Regions from separate parts of the Providencia sp. UF-183 genome, predicted to be linked through region 2. Evidence: predicted binding sites of a transcription regulator. Region 2 holds the regulator's gene; the other holds the start of a gene.
The links. The regulator Fur, encoded in region 2, represses iron uptake genes when iron is present. The targets are predictions, from matches to a motif close to ATAATAATGAGAACNACTATCAA.
Positions count from the first base shown of each region.

Region 1: AC4IFT_RS17230 (siderophore-interacting protein) is a predicted target of Fur. The motif match lies at 2,520-2,542, and genes of this name have one in related genera.

Region 1 is NZ_JBSICD010000020.1:54,727-60,192, forward strand. Features, by position in the region: gene phoH (phosphate starvation-inducible protein PhoH) at 1-729, shown strand, start outside; gene zinT (metal-binding protein ZinT) at 806-1,459, opposite strand; gene AC4IFT_RS17230 (siderophore-interacting protein) at 1,646-2,485, opposite strand; gene AC4IFT_RS17235 (DUF2474 domain-containing protein) at 2,641-2,820, opposite strand; gene cydB (cytochrome d ubiquinol oxidase subunit II) at 2,777-3,787, opposite strand; gene AC4IFT_RS17245 (cytochrome ubiquinol oxidase subunit I) at 3,777-5,114, opposite strand; gene AC4IFT_RS17250 (aminotransferase-like domain-containing protein) at 5,359-5,466, shown strand, end outside.
Region 2 is NZ_JBSICD010000008.1:188,524-193,989, forward strand. Features, by position in the region: gene ansB (L-asparaginase 2) at 1-388, shown strand, start outside; gene chiP (chitoporin ChiP) at 922-2,319, shown strand; gene AC4IFT_RS10090 (bactofilin family protein) at 2,524-3,057, opposite strand; gene fur (ferric iron uptake transcriptional regulator) at 3,733-4,182, opposite strand; gene fldA (flavodoxin FldA) at 4,449-4,976, opposite strand; gene ybfE (LexA regulated protein) at 5,131-5,424, opposite strand.

The DNA.
Region 1 (5,466 bases), on a different contig from region 2:
AAAGAACGTTCTGGTCGGTTTGACATGAATAACGTTGCGTCCTTCGCTGAACTGACAGGCATTGAGCCTATCGGTATGGCAAAAGAGCGTCGTGATGGCTCACCAATCCTGCCACGAAATGAAGCTCAAAAGCTCTATATTAATTCGATTAAACACAAGCAGTTAATTTTTGCCAATGGTGAAGCGGGCTGTGGTAAAACCTTTATCAGCACTGCATTAGCCGCCGATGCATTGTTTAATAAAGATATCAGCAAGATCATTGTGACAAGGCCAGTTCTTCAGGCAGAAGAAGACCTCGGGTTTTTACCGGGGGATATGTCGGAAAAGTTTGCGCCGTACTTTCGACCTGTGTATGACGTTCTAGCAAAACGGTTAGGGAGTTCGTTCCTGCAATATTGCTTGCGCCCTGAAATTGCGAAGGTAGAGATCGCGCCATTTGCCTATATGCGAGGCCGAACGTTTGAAAATGCCATTGTCATTTTAGATGAGGCGCAAAATGTTACGGTCACCCAAATGAAGATGTTTTTAACGCGTTTGGGGGAAAACGTCACGGTGATTGTGAATGGGGATGTGACCCAGTGCGACTTACCTAATGGGGTTCAATCGGGTCTTGCAGATGCGTTACAACGTTTCAGTAGTGATGAAATGGTCTCGATGGTGAACTTTACCATTGATGATTGTGTGAGATCGCAATTGTGCCATAAAGCGTTATTGGCCTATAACGACTAATTGATTTGCCTCGAGAGTAACGAACATATGCCCCATAAGTGATAGCTGGGGCATATTTTTTATTAATTACAGTTGATTAATGGTACAGCATTTCGTGGACAATTTGCTCGTCAGTTAATGAATACGGGTAATAGGTTGGCCAGTTGTCTAATTGCCCCAATAGTTTCTCTTGTGACTCATTGCCCATATATAAGTGGAAATGCCCTGACGTTTGCGGCTCAATAATATGGTCGCTAAATTGAATGTATTTTGGCGCTTTGGACTTAGCATCTTGGCATTCAAACAGGTAGCGAACGCCTTTTTTACCCGAAGTGTAATGTAAAATTTTATAGCCTGAATACGCATATTGGCAGCTATTGACGACACCGTTTTGAGTAAATTCAATCACGTTATTTTCGATGCCAATACTGTCAACATCTGTGGCGTAACCTTTTTTATAGTAAGCGCGGTATTCTTCAACTGTTTTATCTTTATTTTTCTGCGCTTTACTTTCTAAAACAGCATCCAACTTTCCATTTAATAATAAAGGATTAACTGACTCCCATACACCTTGCCAATCACTTAACGAACGGTCTTTGACATCAGAATCTTCAAAAATGCCTTTTGAAGCTTGAAGGGCTTTTTCTGATTGTGGGTGTGCGTGACTGTGTGAGCCGTGTGCAATAGCAGAAAAACTGCTAATGGCAAAAATGGCACTGAGCGCGGTATTTAATAATGTGTGTTTATGCACTGTCATTTCCTATTTTGATGATGTCTATTTTTATTATGTTATAACATAACATTTATCGCAATAAAAAAATGCACAGGATAGGGGGATTCGATACAAATAAACGAAAAGGCGGGGGAGGCAAGGAGTAGTGAGACGCTTATCAGCGATAACGCAACTGATAAGCGTTGAGGGTAATGTAAAACGGAATTAGTCGTCAGGATTATCCATTACAGCATGGCGTTCATGGTGATAACCTTCTTCATCATAGCCATGTCTCCAATAGGGGATCGCGTAGATATCATCGCGACCAAACCCTTTTTCACGGCGAACAAAACGACGTAAATCACGAATGATCTGGTCTTCACCTGCTATCCAAAATGCACAGTCAGTAGCCGGGATATCCCATGATTTAAATGCGCTAATTAATTCAGCGGTTTTGCTGATATCGCCACAAATCCAGATGATTTCAACCTGAGCAGGTTTTTTAAGTGGGCGTACATCCGCTGGGTTATCCATGCGTAACACCACTTTTCCTTGGGCATCTGCTGGCATTTTTTCTAATAATGCGCCAATAGCAGGCAGTGAACTGGAGTCCCCCGCCATAAAATAGTGTTTTCGACTTGGCAACAGTGGATCTGGGCCGCCAGGGTTAGTGATCCCCATCCAATGACCGGGCTTAGCATCACGGGCAAATAAATAGGCAGGCCCTGTCGCACCATCATGCATGGCAAATTCAATGTCGATTTCGCTAACGTCAGGGCGAATGGCTCTTACGGTATAGGTGCGCACAAATGGGCGAGGTTTATCTTCAGGCCAACTACGGCCTTCTTTACTGAGGATAGGCAGAGCCGGTTGGCTAGATAAGTCAGGGGCTAAAAAGATTTTTAAGTGTCCGCCTTCGCAGTCGGTTGGGTAGTCTGCAAGTTTTTCACCGGTGAAGGTGATGCTACGGATCGAGGGGCTGACATCAGTAATGGATTTAACTTGAATAAGCTGCGGTGGCGCCGGGCGGTAGATATTTTTTTCAACGGGTTGTTCAGTAGCCACGGACGGTCTCCTTCGTTAATGATAATTTTATTATTTGGTAATTATTATCATTATCATATCACGAATATTAATTATTTAACCATTTATATTCATCCTATCTGCCTCACATAAAACAAAAAAGTGCCTTAGGTATTAACATAAGGCACTTGAGTTATCTACTTCACTTTCATCCCAGCAGCGGTCATCATCAACTTAAATACGGAAGAGAAAGCAAACAGTGCTAACACACTTCCTAGCCAGATAATTGCCATCCAACCGAGTTTTTTCCACCAAGGGGAAGCCACTGCGGTATCAATGGTAGCCTTGGTCTGGGGTAATTTTTCCTCTGAAGACATAGTAACTCCAATAGGTATAAACCAAAATAACAGGAATAATGAATAACGCGCCCACTAACATAAAGCCTAAACTTTCAGAAGGGCCCGCTGCGTCACGGAAGCTAATTGCGGGTGGGATCAGAGTCGGCCAAATGCTGATCCCAAGGCCGGTAAAACCGAGGAAAATCAACATCAATGCGGACAAAAATGGCACACTGTCATGTTGCTGGCGCTTTGCGCTTTTTAAGATTAGCCATGTACAACCCAGAACCAATAATGGAACAGGCAAGAAGAAGAACAAGTTTGGCAGCGTGAACCAGCGGTCAAAAATGGCTTCATTAAGCATTGGTGTCCATAAACTAATAACCGCAATTACTGCAACCATCAATAAGGTTAATGGACGCAGAATGCGGTACATCGTGCGGCGTAGGTGCCCCTCTGTTTTCATGATTAGCCAGCCACAAGCCAGTAAGGCATATGCGACAACTAAGCCAAAACCACAAAATAGCGGGAAAGGGGCAAACCAATCAAAGTAGCCACCCATAAAGGTGCGATTTTCTACGTGGAAACCTTGGATAAAGGCACCCACGACAACGCCTTGAACGAACGTGGCAAAAATAGAACCCCAGATGAATGCGTGATCCCAATGGCGGCGGTGAGATTCGTCCGCCCGAAAGCGAAATTCAAATGCCACACCACGGAAAATCAAGGCTAATAGCATAAAGGTGAGTGGAATTGATAACGCATCTAACACAATTGCATAGGCAAGGGGGAATGCACCAAATAAGGCCGCACCACCGAGCACAAGCCACGTCTCGTTACCATCCCAAACGGGGGCAACGCTATTCATCATTAAGTCACGGTCTTGGCTATCTTTTAGGGCAGGATAGAGAATGCCAATCCCTAAATCGAACCCATCCATGACGATATACATCAACATACTAAATACGATGATGACAAACCAAATAAGAGGTAAATCAATGCCCATGAGCTGCGTCCTCCGCGATACCTTTACGAATTAATTTCATCATGTACATGTAGCCGATACCGAACACTCCACCGTAAACCACAAAGAAGGCGATTAAACTGATGCTCATGTGCATTTCACCGTGGGCGCTGACGGCATCTGAGGTGCGCTGCAAGCCATAGACCACCCAAGGTTGACGGCCAATTTCAGTGGTAAACCAGCCCGCTAAAATGGCAATTAATCCAGAGGGCGCCATGATGAACATAAAGCGCAGGAATGTTTTGGATTCATACAGGTTTTTACGGTAACGCAGCCATAATCCCCAAACCCCAGCGGCTATCATTAATAAGCCTAAACCGACCATCACGCGGAATGACCAAAACACCATAAATACATTCGGTCGGTCTTCTGGTGCGTATTCTTTTAACGCAGGCACTTGTTTATCAATGCTGTGGGTTAAAATCAGGCTCGCAAGATACGGAATTTCGATGGCATATTCGGTTTTTTCTTTCTCTTGGTTTGGAATACCAAACAAAATAAGCGGTGTCGCTTCACCTGGTTTGTTTTCCCAGTGGCCTTCCATCGCAGCAACTTTAACCGGTTGATGTTTCAGTGTATTCAAACCGTGCGCATCACCGATTAACGCTTGGAGTGGGGCTAACACTAAAATCAACCACAGCGACATGGAAAACATTTTCTTCATCGCACTGGATTTGTTGCCTTTGAGTAAATGCCAAGCCGCAGAAGCACCAATAAAGAATGCCGCCGCAAGGAACGCTGCCGTGGTCATGTGCAATAAACGGTATGGGAACGATGGGTTGAAAATGACCGCTAACCAATCAACGGGGACGATGCGGCCGTCGATGATTTCGAAGCCTTGTGGCGTTTGCATAAAACTGTTGGATGCCAAAATCCAGAAAGTGGAAATGATGGTACCCAATGCAACCATGCAGGTGGCAAAAAAGTGCAGTTTTTCACCCACGCGGTTCATGCCAAACAGCATGACACCAAGGAAACCCGCTTCAAGGAAGAAAGCAGTTAACACTTCATACGTGAGTAATGGACCCGTAATTCCGCCCGCAAAATCTGAAAAGAAACTCCAGTTGGTACCAAATTGGTATGCCATCACCAATCCAGATACCACGCCCATTCCGAAATTAACTGCAAAAACTTTGGTCCAAAAATGGAACAGTTTTATATAGTCTTCGTCACGTGTTTTTAGCCATAAGCCTTGTAGTACCGCAAGAAAACTTGCGAGACCAATCGTAATGGCTGGGAAAATAATATGGAACGAGACCGTAAACGCGAATTGTATACGGGCAAGTTCCAGCGCAGTTAGTCCAAACATATTGACCCCTGAGTGGATATGTTAATGGCACGCTGCATTTAAAGCCTTGGTGGTCACAATCGAGGCGCTTATCCCTAGCAAAAAAATTGCTCACACCGGAATGCTAATCATCGCAATCCGACTAAAAATGTTTTGTGCTTATAGTTAAAAAAAGTCAGGTGAATGTGTGGATAAGTAGAACATGAGACGATAAACTATAATAGTAACAATTATTGAGTTATTAACTATAACAGTTGAGGCGGCAATGACGAGATATGAACAGTTAGCAGCGCAAATTCGTCAACAAATTGAAGACAATATCTGGCAAGTTGGTGACAGATTACCTTCACTTAGGGAAAGCGTTAAGCAATCA
Region 2 (5,466 bases):
TGACAAAGCTGCATTCGATGTGAGTAAGTTAGAGAAATTACCCGCGGTGGGTATCGTTTATAACTATGCCAATGCATCCGCTGCTCCTGTTAAAGCATTGAGAGAGGAAGGCGTAGAGGGGATTATCAGCGCAGGTGTTGGTAACGGCAACATGTATAAAACGGTATTTGATGCATTAGCGAAGGCAGCAAAAGAGGATGTGGTTGTGGTACGTGCAAGTCGCGTTCCAACAGGCTATACAACTCGTAATGCCGAGGTTGATGATAATTTATATGGTTTTGTGGCATCGGAAAGATTAAATCCGCAAAAAGCTCGCGTGTTATTACAATTAGCGTTAACTGAAACGAAAGATCCACAGAAAATTCAGGCAATGTTTGAGAAATATTAAACTGAATGTGTTTTAGTCGTTAATGTAGCGGGAGGCAGTTTTCTGTCTCCCGTTAATTTTATGGTAATTCACCATAAACAAGAAATGAAAATATTTTTCAGTAAATTGAAGCATGTTCGTAAAATTGAGGCGAATTTTTGGGGCAAACTCAATATTTAATGTCAATGTGGTGATAGGCTACGCAAAATTACGGCATTATTGGAAAATTTAAATCACTAATTAGCAATTTATTTGTTTTAATCTAATTCAAATGAATCGTAAGGCCTCTTTTATTTCTTTATTAAATCAATTGGTTGAATCTCACCCTGTGAAAAAACATCATGTGTGATAATGACGGTTAATTAAAATTAATGTGTCGTCGATCATATTTTGGCAACAAAGCCAGTATCTGTGTTGATAATTCGCGTCGCAAAAAATAGGCTAATCACATCACAAATAACATAAGTTATTGTGAATATTTAGATTTAAATGGAAAGTTAAATCGTATTTCGGCCGAAAAAATAAAACATAAAAAATATTAGAGGAATACAAGAATGGTTAATAAACATGTCAATACTGGCAGGAAGTTGCTCGTCTTAAAAATCGCCATCGCGATGCTGCCTATCGCGTATCAGCCAATGACTCACGCAGAACAATTCCTTGAAGATTCAAAACTCACAGGTGGACTTTATTACTGGCAAAGGGATCGTTCTCGTAAGGATTTAGACCCAAATAGCGATAAATATAAAAAGTATGCAGATAATCTTAAACACTCCACATTCAATGCCAGCCTAGACTTTTCATCTGGCTATTTTCAAGATGTTATCGGTTTGGATTTAGCGGGTTTTACCGCGATCGAATTATCAAACAGTGGCCCTGCTGCACCCAATGAAATTGGTTTTAGTGACGCCAAATCACGTTGGGATGAAAAATGGACTGGCGACCGTAGTGGTGTAACGTTTTATAAAGCGGCGGCGAAATTAAAATATGGTCCTTTCTGGGGAAGAGGGGGGTATATTCAACCTACTGGGCAAACATTATTAGCTTCACACTGGAGTTACATGCCGGGGACTTATCGTGGTTTGGAAGTCGGTGGTGTATTTGATTTTGAGCAAAATGGTGAGTTAAGCATGTCCTATATGTGGACAGACCGTTATAAAGCACCATGGTATCGCTCAATGTATGATTTCCGTGAAGCCGATGGCAAAACTGGGATCAGCTATTTGCATTCCATTGGGTTTAAATATGATTTTAAAAATAACTTAGTGCTAGAAGGGGCTTATGGTCAAGCAAAAGACTATATGGATCAGTATTTTGCTAAAGTTTCGTATGCCGTGCCTGTTGCTGAACGCGATTTGCGTCTCTCATATCAATTTTATGGTTCTAAAGATAAAGTTTCTGATGGCGGTGTCAATGACGTTTATGATGGCTTAGCATGGTTGCAAGCGATGACATTAGGCTATACCTATGAACAGTTTGATTTTAAAGTTGAGGGAACCTATGTTAAAGCGGAAGGTAATCAAGGCTACTTCTTGCAACGCATGACGCCGGGCTGGGCGACATCCAATGGGCGTATGGATATTTGGTGGGATGGTCGTTCAGACTGGAACGCCAACAATGAAAAAGCATTATATGCAGGTGTGATGTACGACCTTAAAAATTGGGATCTCGCAGGCTGGAAAGTGGGTACATCCTATATTTATGGTTGGGATGCAAAGCCAAGCACAAATACCCAATATGCCCAAGATGTGCGTTTAAAAGAAAGTGCATGGAACTTTGATATTCTATATACCGTTCAAACTGGTCGAGCAAAAGATACGCTCTTTAAATTACACTTTACCAAATATGATAACCATACCGATATTCCTAGCTATGGTGGTGGTTATGGAAATATCTTCCAAGATGAAAAAGATATTAAGTTTATGGTGATGATGCCATTTACGGTTTTTTAATGAATTAAATAAATAGTGGTTACCATTGAAATAAGTATGATGGTAACCGACTAAAACACACATAGCATATATACGTAGTTTCAAATGGCCTAATAAAATAAGAAAATATACTTATATTGCGAGTTTGAAAATTAAAAATAAGGTGGATTACATTCACCTTATTTTTATTATTTAGTCATTATCCTAGTGCAGAAAAACAAATTTTTATAACGAAGCAATTCCTTTATCACCTTCATTATTGATGATAGGTACATCATGTTTTACTTTATCTTTTAATTGCGTGACTTTATCTGTATGAGTAACACTATTTTTGACTTTAGCTTGTCCAGAAAGGATGCCACCTTTTTTAATCGATAAACTGCTGTAGTGAATCGTTCCATGGACTTCGCCGTTATTTTCAATGCTAATGGATTCAGAGGTGCATTCACCTTCAACTCGACCATTAATAATCAACTCTTTACAAATAATATTACCCGTCACTTGGCCATTTAGCATAACTTTAACGGTATTATCTTTTCCTGTAATGTTACCAACGACTTTGCCATAAATGTGGACCTGCTCATTAGAGGTAATATTACCTTCAAACATCACATCCCTCGAAATTATCGTATTCGATTTTTCTTCACTAAGGGTTGGCGTTGATATCGTAACGTGTTCTTCTATCTTAGAAGTAATTTCAGGTTCACGAATGGTAGGGGTTTCTTCAGGGGTTTGTTTGTTTTGTCTTTTGGTGAACATTTTACTTACCTTTTTTTGATTGAAGTATAAGATCAAGAACAGAATTGATAATACAAATGAAAATAAGGTGATGGCTGTATGACGAAAAAACCATCCTATTAAAGTAAGAAACCAGAAGAAAAAACTAGTATTAATAAAAAGATATGTTTTTTTCATCAGTTAATCTCTTACGAAGTACGAGAACAATCCAAATAAGTCTAGCTAAAAATATACAAATTACATCATATAGTTGTAATTTAACTTTTTTATTACACTTAAATTGTTTGTTAAATTAAAAAAAGTAAAACTATATAGCAATATACTGAACTTATTTTAGACGTTAATTAGATAAACTATATGACAGTGATATGAAAAAAAGATGCAAGGTATATTTTAGATAACGTTATGCATCACTATGATATCATTGTAAATATTCTCAAATAGAGAAGGTGTGTTCATCCGTCAAACAATATAAAGGATTTGAAGTGAATTGCAACTTATTATAGAACACTTCAATATTTCACCTTAACGACATATTTTAGTGATAAATATAAAGTAAATGAAAGAAATTATGGATATTCTCACTGAGAATGCTTAATTTATCGGTGGATGGATACAATAAAAAAAGCCCGATAATGGTGGTTATCAGGCTTTTGAAGAATGGGTCACCATCAAAATATGATGGTGATTAATTTATTACTCTTTTGCTTCGTGTGCGTCAGCGTTATCGCGGCAATCACCATCAGCGCAGTGGCCATATAAGTACAAACTGTGGTTAGACAGCTTAATACCGTGACGTGCGGCGATATTTTTTTGGCGAGTTTCAATCGATTCATCAGTAAACTCAATCACTTTACCACAATCTAAGCAAATTAAGTGGTCATGGTGATGCTGCTGAGTTAATTCGAATACGGATTTTCCACCCTCGAAATTATGGCGCGTAACGATACCTGCATCATCAAACTGGTTCAATACACGGTATACAGTCGCTAGCCCGATCTCTTCGCCCATATCAATCAGCTTTTTATAGAGATCTTCCGCACTGACGTGGTGGCACTCAGGCTCCTGAAGTACTTCCAAAATCTTAAGTCTTGGAAGAGTGACTTTGAGTCCAGCATTTTTCAATGCTTTATTGTTGTCTGTCATGCGGGTTTGTCCTGTATCTTAAATCATAAATTTAACAATAATGAGACATTTTTAACATAAATCCAGTTGTCTTCTAAACTGATTTACAATTATAGGCATGGAAAATAAAAATAGAAACCATGCATTGTCTCATTATTTTGATAATCTCTTATAAGTCTATCCAATTAGGATATTTAATCGATTATTTTAGACCGAATGACCGTTCCGCGATGGTGCATTTTGAGCGGAAAGGAATTCGGCCAAGAGTAACGCTTGTTTTTAATCGACTAGCCAAGAATTTCAGCTAATGACATCTCTTCAGAGATTTGTTTGACCCATGCATCCACTCGTTCATCTGTTAACTCCGGTTGGCGATCTTCATCAATCGCTAATCCGATAAAGTGGTTGTCATCTGCCATACCTTTTGAAACTTCGAAGTGGTAGCCTTCGGTTGGCCAGTGCCCAACAATCACCGCACCTCTTGGTTCGATGATATCGCGAATAGTCCCCATCGCATCACAGAAGTATTCTGCATAGTCTTCTTGGTCTCCACAGCCAAAGAGAGCGACGAGTTTACCTTCAAAATCAATTTCTTCTAATGTTGGGAAAAAGTCATCCCAATCACATTGTGCTTCGCCGTAGTACCAAGTTGGAATACCAAGAAGTAGAATGTCAAAAGCTTCAATGTCTTCTTTGCTGCATTTTGCAATGTCATGAACTTCTGCTACGTCTTTGCCTAATCTTTCTTGGATCATTTTGGCAATATTTTCTGTGTTACCTGTATCACTTCCGAAGAAAATACCGATGACTGCCATAAACTGATTAACCTCTTGTTTTTCTAAGAGAGAAAGAAGGAGTGTCTCAACTTCTAGAACTCATTTAGAACGAAAATAAATAGAATTTTATGCCTTATTCTGGCGAAAAAACTTTTATAAGTCTGTCAAATTTGTGTGATTTACTAAGATAGCGTTACTTGAGTATTGTCTCATCAACTTGTTGAAGTTGTGACATCAAAATTTCTTCTATTAATTCACTACGGCTTATATTTTTTTCTTCAGCTAACTGATTCAGTACAGCAACAGCTTCTTCGTTTAGTTTAAGTTCAACTCGGCGCAATCCATTCACTTTATCGCGTTTTAATTGATTGCGTTTGTTGATCCTTAATTGTTCATCCCGTGATAGTGGGCTTGTCTTAGGTCGCCCAGGCCTTCGTTCCTCAGCGAACAAATCCAGAGTAGTACGATCAGTTTGTTCTTTTGCCATGTCTATAACTGCTAAAAGGGTGTGCCAATAATTCAGCGCGCC